Regions from separate parts of the Achromobacter sp. D10 genome, predicted to be linked through region 1. Evidence: riboswitches for the same ligand, from Rfam matches in the RefSeq annotation. Region 1 holds a riboswitch; the other holds the start of a gene.
What was found. Region 1 has a riboswitch for glycine ahead of VCS63_RS20450 (D-amino acid dehydrogenase). Riboswitches for the same ligand answer to the same signal wherever they lie in the genome.
Positions count from the first base shown of each region.

Region 2: another riboswitch for glycine. It lies ahead of gcvT (glycine cleavage system aminomethyltransferase GcvT); the one in region 1 lies ahead of VCS63_RS20450 (D-amino acid dehydrogenase).

Region 1 covers NZ_JAYJLE010000007.1:256,376-262,955, forward strand. The annotation lists gene VCS63_RS20440 (alpha/beta hydrolase) at 1-10, shown strand, start outside; gene VCS63_RS20445 (amidohydrolase family protein) at 77-1,417, shown strand; gene VCS63_RS20450 (D-amino acid dehydrogenase) at 1,557-2,786, opposite strand; glycine riboswitch at 2,831-2,920, opposite strand; glycine riboswitch at 2,922-3,013, opposite strand; gene ampC (class C beta-lactamase) at 3,166-4,302, shown strand; gene VCS63_RS20460 (3-hydroxybutyryl-CoA dehydrogenase) at 4,319-5,314, opposite strand; gene VCS63_RS20465 (NAD/NADP octopine/nopaline dehydrogenase family protein) at 5,331-6,428, opposite strand; gene VCS63_RS20470 (helix-turn-helix domain-containing protein) at 6,547-6,580, opposite strand, start outside.
Region 2 covers NZ_JAYJLE010000012.1:98,104-104,683, reverse strand. The annotation lists gene VCS63_RS24495 (superoxide dismutase) at 1-133, shown strand, start outside; gene VCS63_RS24490 (ZIP family metal transporter) at 163-1,056, shown strand; glycine riboswitch at 1,141-1,236, shown strand; glycine riboswitch at 1,270-1,392, shown strand; gene gcvT (glycine cleavage system aminomethyltransferase GcvT) at 1,479-2,579, shown strand; gene gcvH (glycine cleavage system protein GcvH) at 2,678-3,055, shown strand; gene gcvP (aminomethyl-transferring glycine dehydrogenase) at 3,159-6,032, shown strand; gene VCS63_RS24470 (DUF945 family protein) at 6,579-6,580, opposite strand, start outside.

The DNA of each region.
Region 1 (6,580 bases):
ATTGCGTTAAGCAACGTTTTTCCTGGCGTTTCAACATAAGAAATCGGCCCGCGCGACGGGCCGGAGGAGACTTGTCATGTCCAGCATTGCCATAATCAATGTCGCCATCTTCGATGGCAGCGGTGCGGAACCCTATCCTGGTGAGGTTCTCATCGAAGGGGCGCGCATCTCCCAAGTCGCGCGCGCGCCCCAACAGGTGAGCAGGGATGGCGCGCGGGTCATCGACGGGAAGGGACGCTTCCTGATGCCCGGCATGACCGAAGCGCACACGCATTTTTCCTGGAACGACCAGCCTTCGCTGGCCGCTATTCAGTTCATGCCGCCGGAAGAGCACATCCTCTGGTGCGTGCGCGTGGCCAAACGTTACCTGGATATGGGCTGGACTTCGGCCATAGGCGCGGCCGCGGCCAAACCTCGGCTGGACGTGGTGCTGCGCAACGCCATCAATGCCGGAGAATGCCCCGGGCCGCGCTACCTGGCGGGCAGCCAGGAAATCACCACGATTGGCGCGCTTGGCGACAATTCTCTGCCGCACATGCCATTCGACGAACTGAGCTTCGGCAGTGTGTGCTGCGGCCCGGAAGAGATCAGGCGCTCGGCGCGCACCTTCATTAAATACGGCGTCGACCACCTGAAGATCAACTTGTCAGGCGAGTACATCGCCGGGCTGCCGGCCGAGATGTCGCCCTTCGCCGAGGACGAGATCGCCATGCTGGCTGGCGAAGCGAAGCGCTACGGCAAGCGCGTCGCCGCGCATGCCCGCTCCAGCGAGTCGGTCAAGCAATGCGTGCGCCACGGCATCGAGATGATCTATCACGCCAGCTTTGCCGACGAAGAGGCGCTCGACATGCTGGAAGCCAACAAGGACCGCCACTTCGTCGCGCCCGGCATAGGCTGGCTTATCCGCACCGCGTTCAACGCTTCGGAATACGGCATTACGCCCGCCATCGCCGAACAAATGGGCTACAAGCGCGAACTGGAAATCGCCTCGGAGTCACTGCGCAAGATGCACCAGCGCGGCATTCGCATCCTGCCCGGCGGCGACTACGGCTTTGCCTGGATGCCCCACGGCACCAATGCCCGCGACCTCCAGTACTTCGTCGATTACATCGGCATGACCCCGGCCGAGGCGCTGATGTCCGCCACCCGGTTGGGCGGCGAGATCATGCAACGGCCGGACGAGCTGGGCATGCTGCGCCCAGGCTACCTGGCGGACGTGGTCATGGTCGACGGCGATCCGTTGAAGGACCTGTCGCTGTTGGTCGATCCGGACGGGATAGTCCTGGTGATGAAGGAGGGGCAGGTGTGCAAGAACAATGGTGTGTTTGGCCAGAACAGTACGGTGGAGCCGAATTCCTCCATGCTTGTCTCCGCGGATGATAAGAATAGGAAGGAGACCGCGCTGGCCGAAAACTAGGCTGTGCCGGAGCACCCGTTTTTCGCAATGCTCTTACGCGGCGAGTTGGCGATCTGATTCTTATGGCCAGAGTATCCGCACAGGTCGCCTGCTCAATATGGTCTGAATTCAGTCCTACCCGAGCGCCGCGCCCATCCGCTCAAGCCTCGCCCACCCCTTCCTGCACGCTCGCCGCCAGCATCTGCGCGGTCGCCGCTGACAAGGTCCACCCCAGATGCCCATGTCCCGTGTTGTAGAACACGCCGGGCCGTTTTCCAGGGCCGACGCGGGGCATCATGCTGGGGGTCATGGGGCGTAGTCCGCACCAGGGCACCACGCGCGAGGTGCGGACGCCGGGGAAGTGCTTGCGGGTCCAATCCACCAGCGGCTGTACGCGTTCGGCGCGAATGTCCATGTTGAAACCGTTGAACTCGGCCGTGCCAGCCACGCGGAAGCGGTCGCCCAGCCGGCTGGTGACGATCTTGGCGGCCTCGTCCAGCAGGCTGACACGGGGCGCGGCAGCCTGGCTGGGCGCGTCGTCCAGGTGCACGCTGATGGAGTAGCCCTTGACGGGGTAGATGTTGACCGTGTCGCCCAGCTGTTTCGCGAATTGCCGGCTGACGGCGCCGGCGCAGACGACGATGGCGTCGGCTTCGTGTTGTTCGCGGCGCGTGCCGCCCTCGCGCGCGACGTCGAGCACGTACGGCGCGCCGTCCACGCTGATGTTGCGGATGTCGGCATCCTGCGCGAAGCGCACGCCCCGGCGTTCGCAAGCGCGCGCCAGGCCGCTGGTGAACTTGTGGATGTCGCCCGTGGCGTCGGACGGCGTGTAGAAGCCGCCGTAGCAGGTGGTCGTCAATGTGGGTTCGATGTTGCGCGCTTCTTCGGGCGATACCGCGTAGCGCTCCAGCCCGCCTTCCTGCAACAAGGCATTGGCGCGGCGCGCGGTCTCGAAGCTGGCGGCGTCGTGATAGATGTGCAGGATGCCGCGGCGCTCCAGGTCGAAATCGATGCCTTCTTCTTCGGCCATGGCATATAGGTGTTGGCGCGCGGCGATGGCCAGCCGGGTGGTCTCGATGGTGTTGCGGCGGTAGTTTGGGATCTGCCCGATGAATTGCGCCAGCCAGGAATACTTGTGCCAGCTGAATCTGGGATTGAGCAGCAGCGGCGCGTTATGCCGGCCGAGCCAGCGCAGGCCCTTCATGACGGTGGCGGTGCTGTTCCAGACTTCGGCGTTGCTGGCCGACAACTGGCCGCCGTTGGCGTAGGAGGTCTCCATGGCGGGATAGCGCTGGCGGTCGTAGACGGTGACGTGGTATCCCAGTTTGCTCAGGGCATAGGCGGACGTGACGCCGGTGATACCGGCGCCAATGATGGCGATGCGGGGCATGATGGCTCCAGATTGAGTGGCCGCGGCCACCCGGCCGCAGCACCCCATCTGTCTCTGTACCTGAGAGCTTCACCCGCGGCGCGGGCGGCGGCGGGTTCCCCTTCGGTGGGCGCATCGCGCCTCTCTCCAGATTGTCTAGACCGCGCAGTCCTGTTTGCCTGAGAGTTTCCGGGGCGGTTGCTCCGTCGGCGCCTGTCGCTGGGGCAGGTCTCTTCTGCGAGGTTTTGGATCGACGAGCCGAGAATAGCCAAAATCCCCGGGAATGAGACCAAGGGTTAGTACCAATGGGACACCGCGCCGCGTTACGATGCATGCGCGCCGCCGTTGCGGCGCCACGGATTCGACACGACAGGGAATGACGAGAATGCGCTTGAATAGCATGCTGCGCACGGGATGGTTTGCGCTGATGGTCGGCGGCAGCGCACTGGCGCAGGCCGGCCAGGCCGACGCGGACCGCAAGATCGACGAGGCGGTCCAGGCCGTCATGCGCGAACACGACATCCCCGGGATGTCGGTCGCCGTGACCCAGGACGGCACGCAGCGCTTCTACAACTACGGCGTGGCGTCCAGGGAAACGGGCAAGCCCGCCGGCAGCGACACGCTCTACGAGGTCGGGTCCATCAGCAAGACCTACACGGCGACCCTGGCGGCCTATGCACAGGCGCGCGGCCGCCTGGCCCTGGGCGACAGCCCGGCCAAGTTCCTGCCCGAACTCGCCGGCAGCGACTTCGCCAAACTGAGCCTGATCAACCTGGGCACGCATACGACCGGCGGCTTCCCCTTGCAGGTGCCCGACGCCATCAAGAACCAGGCGCAGCTGATGGCTTATCTCAAGAACTGGAAGCCCGAGCATCCCGCCGGCACGTACCGTACCTACGCCAACCCCAGCATCGGCATGCTGGGCGTGGTCGCCGCCAAGAGCCTGAACCAGCCGTTCAAGGCGGCGATGGAGCGGGACCTGTTTCCCAAGCTGGGCCTGACCAGCACCTACATCGACGTGCCCGCCGCGCGAATGGCAGACTATGCGCAGGGCTACAACAAGCAAAATGCGCCCGTGCGCGTGAATCCGGGCGTGCTGGCGGACGAGGCCTACGGCGTGAAGACCAGCGCGCGCGACCTGATCCGCTTTGTCGACGCGAACATGGGCTTGAACGTCACCAATGCCGAACTACGCGATGCGATCGGGCAGACGCACGTCGGCTATTACCAACTGGGCGACATGGTCCAGGACCTGGCCTGGGAACAACTGCGCTATCCGGCGACGCTGGACGCCTTGCTGACGGCCAATGCCGGCAACTACAACAGCCAGAGCCAGCCGGTGGCCGCGTTGAACCCGCCGCTGCCGCCGCAGCAAGCCGTGTGGATCAACAAGACGGGCTCGACCAACGGTTTCGGCGGCTATGTGGCGTTCGTGCCGTCCAAGCGCCTGGGCATCGTGATACTGGCCAACCGCAACTATCCGAACGAGGCCAGGGTCCGGCTGGCGTACCGGATCCTGGGCGAATTGGACAAGTAGGCGCGCAGCCCCGGGACTAGCGCGCAGGCGGCTGCCTCGCCGCGTCGTAGCGGGGCAGCAGCTCCATCACTTCCAGCCGCTTGCACAGCTGTGCCAGCCGCTCCATCTTGTAGGCGTTCACGTCCATGCCGGCGTAGTCGTAGAAGCCCTGGCCGTCGCGCAGTCCGTTGCGCCCTTGTTCCATGTTGCGGGCGATGACGGCGGGCGAGGCGAAGCGCGGATCGATGGCGTCGGCGAGATAGCGCGAGGCGTAGTAGAGGATGTCGCCGCCGCCCCAGTCTATGAATTCCAGCAGTCCCAGGACCGAGAAGCGCAGGCCGAAGCCCAGGCGCACGGCCGTGTCGATGTCTTCGGCGCTGGCTACGCCTTCCTCGACCATGCGGGCCGCTTCGTTCATGGCCAGCGCCTGGATGCGGGGCACGATGTAGCCGGCGGCAGGGGCGCATTGCACCGGCTTCTTGCCCGCCTGGCGCAGCAATTCCATCAATCCCTGCGTCGCGGCATCGCTGGTCTGGGGGCCGCGGCTCACCTCCACCAGCGGTATCAGGTAGGCGGGGTTGAGCCAGTGCGCGTTCAGGAAGCGCTTTGGGTCCTGCACCAGCTCTGCCAGCTCGGTAACTAGAAAGGTGGACGTGGTGGATGCGATGATGGTGTCGGGCGCGCAGGCCGACCCCAGCCACAGAAAGGCGTCGCGCTTGGCGTCCAGGCGTTCGGGCACGGCTTCGAACACCGCGCGCGCCTGCCGCAGGTCTGCTTGCGCATCCTCGCGCGAGCATAGATGCACGCGCGCCAGCGCAATCTCCGCTTGGGCGGCATCGAGCAAGCCCAGCCTGGACAGGATGGAGAGCTCGCGGCGCAGATCGTCCCGCACGCGGGCAAAGTACTCGGCCTGCTCGGCGGCCGTGCGCGGCTTGATGTCTATCAGCGTGACGTCCAGGCCGGCATGGACGTATGACAGCGTGATGCCCACGCCCATGCGGCCAGCGCCGATCACGCACAGTTTTTGGTTCATGGCTTGCATCCTTGTATCAGCAGCCTTCAGCCAGCAGTTTGCGCATATCGTCGCGCGACAGGCGGTCCAGGCCCAGGCGTTCCAGCGTGCGACCTTCGGCATAGAGGTCACGGCCGGTAACGGCGCTGGCCAGGCTCAGGAGTCCTTGCGCCACGGGGGTGGGCACGCCCGCCCAACGGCCGGCGGACACCAGGAATGACAGACCCAGCCGCGTGTCCTCGAGCATGTAGCGGTGGGTGTGCAGATCGATGTCTTCGCGCCAATCCCCGCTGTCGGTGAGCCTGCCATGGGCGCCGCGGCCGTACATCCATTCGTCGCCTTCGGCGGCGTAGTGGTCGGACAGCGGAAAGTGCGGGGCGGCATAGCCCAGGGCCACGCGAATGGCAATGCGCTCCGCGTCCAGCGCGTCGGTCACGCGCCGTATGGAGGCTTGGGTGCCTTCGTTGTGGATGTCCCACTTGTCGAAGTGTTCGAGCGGACCCGCGTTCATCATGATGAGCGGAGGATGGATGATGGGGCCGGCATTCATCAGCGCGCCGGAAAGCCCGTCTTCTATGGGTTCGATGCTGGCGTAGGCGCGCTGGACGACCGCCAGCGCGTGCTCCGACAACCGGCGCGGGAACACACCCGTGGGCAGACGAGTGGCGTAGCCGCTGATCACGACTCTTTCGCCATGCTTGCGTGCCAGGTAGGGCAGGGTGCCGGTTTCAGCGAAGGCGGTATCGGCGGCATTGCCTGCATCCTGCATGGCGCGGGCGAAGACGTAGCAGCCGAAAGTGCCCGGCGGCAGGAACACGACCTGGCCGTCGCGCAACAGCGGGGCCAATGCCTGGGCCAGCGCCTCGTGCGTGGTGGACGGCAGGGGAATGACGAGTAGCTCGGCATCGGCCGCCGCCGCGGCCAGGTCGCGGACCAGCTCCAATTGCCGCGGTCCTACTCCCAGCGGGATCTGGCGCGTGCCGCGGTAGTCGGTGACGGTCAGCGCGCCGGCGTCCCGCAGCCCCTGGAACGCCGCCCAGTCGCGGCGCCACCAGCGCACTTGATGGCCTTTTTCACACAGGTCGGCCGCTGCCGCGTAGCAGCCGTGGCCGCCGCCTATGACGCTGATTCTCATGGTCAAGCTCCGTCTTTTGGAGCTTTGATCCTAGCGTCGGCGGGCAGGCGAGGCTGCGCTGAACGCGCAAGCGACGTTCCGATCCGGCAAGCGAATAAGGGCGTGGCCGGGCTGCTGCTTACTGCCTGCCCTGGCGCAGGGTATCCGAGGGC
Region 2 (6,580 bases), on a different contig from region 1:
CCTGGGCCTGGACGTGTGGGAGCACGCCTATTACCTCAAGTATCAGAACCGTAGGCCGGAGTACATCGGCGCCTTCTACAATGTCGTGAACTGGCCTGAAGTGGCGCGCCGCTACGCGGCGGCTCGGCGCTGAGCGCATCTCTCGCAAGGAGGCAGCGGCACATGAACACCTTCAGCCGTCATCGCGTGCGGCCAGCGGCCACCAGCATTAGCGTGTGGACGTTGGCGGTATTGGTGGCCTGCCTGGGCCTGCACCAGCTGTGGGCCTATCTGGACGTGCGCGCGCCGCACGTGGCCGATGCCCTCCTGGGCGGGCTGGTGGCCGCCGCGGCCACGGCGCTGGGTACCGTGCCCATTCTGTTCGCCCGCAGCATTCCGCAGAAAATGCAGGACAGCATGTTCGGCTTCGGGGCCGGCGTCATGCTGGCGGCCAGCGCATTTTCGTTGGTGGCGCCAGGCATCGCCGCAAGCCGCGACCTGGGCTACGGTCCCTGGGGCGCCGGCTTGACCGTGGGCGCCGCCGTGCTGCTGGGGGCTGCCGTGCTGTTGCTTATGGACCGCACCCTGCCGCATGAGCACTTCATCAAGGGCAGGGAAGGCATCGAGGCCCACCGTCTGCGCCGCACCTGGCTGTTTGTCTTTGCCATCACTCTCCATAATCTGCCCGAGGGCCTGGCCATCGGCGTGGGTTACGCGGGCAACGACGCCATGCGCGGCACCGCGCTGGCCACCGGAATTGCGATCCAGGACATTCCCGAGGGGCTGGTGGTGGCGGTGGCGCTGCTGGCCGCGGGTTACCAGCGCGCGTTCGCGGTGGCGTTGGGCATGTTGTCGGGGTTGGTCGAACCCCTGGGCGCCGTGCTGGGCGCGGCCGTGGTCGGTTGGTCCGAACCGCTGCTGCCCTGGGGGCTGGGCTTTGCCGCCGGCGCCATGCTGTTCGTGATCAGCCACGAAATCATTCCGGAATCGCATCGCAAGGGGCATGAGGTTTACGCGACCTGCGGGCTGATGCTGGGATTCGTGTTGATGATGCTGCTGGACACGGCGCTGGGCTAGCACCGGGCCCGCAAAGACGCGGGCAGGCCGCAAGGGCGGGGCATTCCCTGGCTGCGGCTTTCGTTGTATGCTTGCGCCGCTGTCACGCATGTTGCGGGAGAGAGCGGCCTGTACGTCCGGCCGCCGCCGAAGGCGCAATTCGCCCGGAATCGCTCAGGTAACCCATACCGCCCATGCTTGCTCCGTCCCGGTTTTCACCATGTGGACGCGGCAAAACAGCACTCTGGAGAGACCTGGCGCCGCCCCTGAAATAGGGACATGTCGAGCAGCCCAGGCGCCGAAGGTGCAAACCCGCCACGCGGGGCAACTCTCAGGCAAAAGGACAGAGGGGCGGAAGATTCAGCCGTAGTGCCGGCGCAGGCCGTTACGCACCACAGGCATTCCGTAACCCTGGCAACATTGCCGCCCCGGAGTTTCCGCGCATGTCCGCAACCCTCAAACGCACCCCGCTGGCCGAAGAACACATCGCCTCTGGCGCCCGAATGGTCGATTTCGGCGGCTGGGACATGCCGCTGGCCTACGGTTCGCAGCTGGAAGAACACCATGCCGTGCGCCAGGACGCCGGCATGTTCGACGTGTCGCACATGCTGAACGTCGACGTGGCCGGCCCGGACGCTTTCGCGTTCCTGCAACGCCTGGTCGCCAACGACGTGGCCAAGCTGACCGTGCCGGGCAAGGCGCTGTACAGCTGCATGCTGAATCCGCAAGGCGGCGTCATCGACGACCTGATCATCTACTTCTTCGCCGCCGACGAATGGCGCGTCGTGGTCAACGCCGGCACGGCCGACAAGGACGTGGCCTGGATGCAGCGCGTCAAGCAGGCTGGCCAGTTCGACGTCGCCATTACGCCGCGCCGCGATCTGGCCATGGTGGCCGTGCAGGGCCCGAACGCCCGCGCCAAGGTCTGGGCTGCCCGCCCGGCATGGCAGGTCGCCAGCGAGCCGCTGACCCCCTTCGTGGCCGCCCGCGTTGGCGACGACACCCTGGTGGCCCGTACCGGCTACACCGGTGAAGACGGCTTTGAGATCGTGCTGCCCGCTACCGAGGTCGTGCAGTTGTGGCGCGATCTGGTTGCCCAGGGCGTGCGTCCCTGCGGGCTGGGCGCGCGCGATACGCTGCGCCTGGAAGCCGGCATGAATCTCTATGGCCAGGACATGGACGAGCTGACCCAGCCCGACCAGGCCGGCCTGACCTGGACCGTCTCCCTGAAGAACGCCGAGCGCCGCTTCATTGGCCGCGACGCGCTGGAGCAATTCGCCACCCCCGCCGCCTTCATCGGCCTGAAGCTGCAAGAGCGCGGCGTCATGCGCGCGCACATGGCCGTGCGCACCAAGGACGGCATGGGCGAACTCACCAGCGGCACCATGTCGCCTACCTTGGGCGTCTCCATCGGTTTCGCCCGCCTGCCGCAAGGCGTGAAGCCGGGTGACACGGTCGAGGTCGACATCCGCGGCAAATGGGTGCCGGCCCTGGCTTGCAAATTGCCGTTCGTGCGTAACGGCAAAGCGGTCGAACACTCGTAAACTCGAAGCTTCGCGCGAGCCGCCGGCCCCCTGGGCGACGGTCGCCCGCGCGAGGCGCGCAACACCATTCATCTACCCGCATTCCCTCAGGAGTTCCCATGAGTCTGCCCACCGATCGCAAGTACACCGAGTCCCATGAATGGGTCAAAGCCGAGGGCGATGTGTTCGTCGTCGGCATCACCGATACCGCCCAGGATCAATTGGGTGACCTGGTCTTCGTTGGCGACGTGAAGGTCGGCGCGAAGCTGAACGCCGGTGAAACCGCGGGCGTGGTCGAGTCGGTCAAGGCCGCTTCGGACATCTACGCTCCCGTGGCCGGCGAGATCGTCGCGTTCAACGAAGAGCTGGAAAACAACCCCAACCTGATCAACGAATCGGCTTTCACCGCCTGGATCTTCAAGATCAAGCCGGTCAATGCCGCGGACGCCGACAAGTTGCTCGACGCCGCTGGCTACGAAGCCGTCGCCAACGGCTAAGCCGCTTGTAGGCAACGGGCGCGGAGGCACAGGCTCCGCGCCCGTTGCTCAAGATGCAACACCGTCCGTCCTCCGACGACACCCGCTATCCCGAGATCTCCCCATGTCGCGCGCCCTAGACACCCATACCGACTTCATCCCCCGCCATATCGGCCCTTCCGACGCCGACCAGGCCGCCATGCTTGCCGTCATCGGCAGCGCCAGCCTGGACGCCCTGATCGAAGAAGTCGTGCCGCCCAAGATCCGCAGCCAGGCTCCGCTGGCGCTGCCCGCTTCGCGCAGCGAAACCGACGTGCTGGCCGAGCTGAAGCAGATCGCCGGCCGCAACAAGGTCTACCGCAGCTACATCGGCCAGGGGTATTACGGTACGCAGACGCCGAACGTGGTGTTGCGCAACATTCTTGAGAATCCCGCCTGGTACACGGCCTACACGCCTTACCAGCCCGAGATTTCGCAGGGCCGCCTGGAGGCTCTGCTGAACTACCAGACCATGGTCGCCGACCTGACCGGCCTGGATATTTCCAACGCCTCGCTGCTGGATGAAAGCACCGCCGCCGCGGAAGCCATGACGCTGGCGCGCCGCAGCGCCAAGTCGAAGAGCACGGTGTTCTTCATTTCGCGCCACGTGCATCCCCAGACCATCGAAGTCGTGCGCACGCGGGCCGAAGGCCTGGATATCGAAATCACCGTCGGCGACGAGGCCGAAGGCCTGCCCGAGTGCTTCGGCGTGCTGCTGCAATATCCGCACAGCACCGGCTCGGTGGCTGACTACCGCAAGCTGGCCGACGCCGCGCATGCACAAGGCGCCATCGTGGCCGTCGCCACGGATCTGCTGGCGCTGGCCCTGCTGGCCGCGCCGGGCGAGTGGGGCGCGGACATCGCTATCGGTTCGGCGCAGCGTTTTGGCGTGCCCTTCGGCTTTGGCGGCCCGCATGCCGGCTTCATGGCCTGCAAGGACGCCTTCAAGCGCAACATGGCCGGCCGCCTGGTCGGCGTGTCCAAGGATGCGCAGGGCAACCCGGCGATGCGTCTGGCGCTGCAAACGCGCGAACAGCACATCCGCCGCGAGAAAGCCACCTCCAATATCTGCACCGCGCAAGTGCTGCTGGCCGTGATGGCCGGCATGTACGCCGTGTGGCACGGCCCTGTCGGCATCCGCCGCATCGCCGAGCGCGTGCAGCGCAGTACCGCAATCCTGCGCGCCGAACTGGTCAAGCTGGGTGTGAAGGTCGTCAATGACACCTTCTTCGACACGCTGCTGCTGGAAACCGGCGCCGCCACCCCGGCCATCCTGACCGCGGCCGATTGCGCGCACATCAACCTGCGCCGTGTCGACGGCGCCCGCCTGGCGGTGTCTCTGGACGAGACCGTGACCGTGGCTGACCTGCAGGCGCTGGTCAACGTTTTCGCTGCAGGCCTGGAACGCGACGACGTCGAGCTCGACATCGACGCGCTCGACGCGGCCGCCGCGGGCGGCATTCCTGCCGCAGTGACGCGCGAAAGCGCCATCCTGAAGCACCCGGTGTTCTCCAGCGTGCAGTCGGAAACCGACATGCTGCGCTACCTGCGCAAGCTGGCCGACAAGGACCTGGCGCTGGACCGCACCATGATTCCGCTGGGCTCGTGCACCATGAAGCTCAACGCCACCGCCGAGATGATTCCCATCACGTGGCCCGAGTTCGCGTTGATCCACCCGTTCGCGCCCGCCGCGCAAAGCCAGGGTTACAACGAACTGATCGATCGCCTGTCGGCCGCGCTGTGCGAAATCACCGGCTACGACAACATCAGCCTGCAGCCCAACTCCGGCGCGCAGGGTGAGTACGCCGGCCTCTTGGCCATTCGCGGCTACCACCAGGCCAACGGCCAGCATCAGCGCAACATCTGCCTGATCCCGTCGTCGGCGCACGGCACCAACCCGGCATCGGCGCAATTGGCCGGCATGGACGTGGTGGTGGTGGCGTCCGACGCCAACGGCAACGTCGATCTGGCCGATCTGCGCGCCAAGATCGAACAGGTGGGCGACAAGCTGGCCGCCCTGATGATCACGTACCCGTCCACGCACGGCGTATTCGAGGAAGCCGTCACCGAGATCTGCGATCTGGTGCACAAGGCCGGCGGCCAGGTGTACCTGGATGGCGCCAACATGAACGCGATGGTGGGCGTGGCCCAGCCGGGCAAGTTCGGTTCGGACGTGTCCCACTTGAACCTGCACAAGACCTTCTGCATCCCGCACGGCGGCGGCGGCCCCGGCGTGGGCCCGGTGGCGGTGCGCGCGCACCTGGCGCCGTATCTGCCGGGCGTGGTGAACGAGCAAGGCAAGCTGCCCGGCGACGCCAAGGTGGGCCCCGTGTCGGCTGCGCCGTTCGGCTCCGCCGGCATCCTGCCCATTCCGTTCGTGTACATCTCGCTGATGGGCGCCGACGGCCTGCGCCGCGCAACCGAAGTCGCCATCCTGAACGCCAACTACATCGCCACTCGTCTGCGCGACCATTACCCGGTCCTGTACGCGGGCCGCAACGGCCGCGTGGCGCACGAGTGCATTCTCGATGTGCGTCCGCTCAAGGAAACCAGCGGCATCAGCGCCGAAGACATCGCCAAGCGCCTGATGGACTACGGTTTCCATGCGCCTACCATGAGCTTCCCGGTGGCCGGCACGCTGATGGTCGAGCCGACCGAATCGGAAGGCATCGCCGAGCTGGATCGCTTCATCGACGCGATGATTTCGATCCGCGAGGAAATCGCCCAGGTCGAGCGTGGCGAACGCGACCGCGAGGACAACGTCCTGAAGAACGCGCCGCACACCGCGCAGATGCTGCTGGCCGAAGAATGGCTGCACGACTATCCGCGCCAGCAGGCCGCCTATCCGGTGGCGTCGCTGCGCGATGCCAAGTACTGGCCGCCGGTAGCCCGCGTGGACAACGCCTATGGCGACCGCAACCTGGTGTGCGCCTGCCTGCCCATCGAAGCCTACGCGTAAGCACGGAGAGCAAGGCCAGGCGGAAAAAAATGCCCCCACGCTGCGCCTTTGGCTAGCTGCCCCCCGAGGGGGCGCTTTTGCCTTGGGGCGGCCCGGCGGCAAAAAAACGCCCCCACGCTGCGCCTTTGGCTAGCTGCCCCCCGAGGGGGCGCTTTTTGCCTTGGGGCGGCCCGGCGGAAAAAAATGCCCCCACGCTGCGCCTTTGGCTAGCTGCCCCCCGAGGGGGCGCTTTTTGCCTTGGGGCGGCCCGGCGGAAAAAAATGCCCCCACGCTGCGCCTTTGGCTAGCTGCCCCCCGAGGGGGCGCTTTTTGCCTTGGGGCGGCCCGGCGGAAAAAAATGCCCCCACGCTGCGCCTTTGGCTAGCTGCCCCCCGAGGGGGCGCTTTTTGCCTTGGGGCGGCCCGGCGGAAAAAAAATGCCCCCACGCTGCGCCTTTGGCTAGCTGCCCCCCGAGGGGGCGCTTTTGCCTTGGGGCGGCCCGGCGGAAAAAAAAATCCCCCATCCAGAAGATGGGGGATTTTTTTCATCCTGCGCAGGGCTTGGCGCTT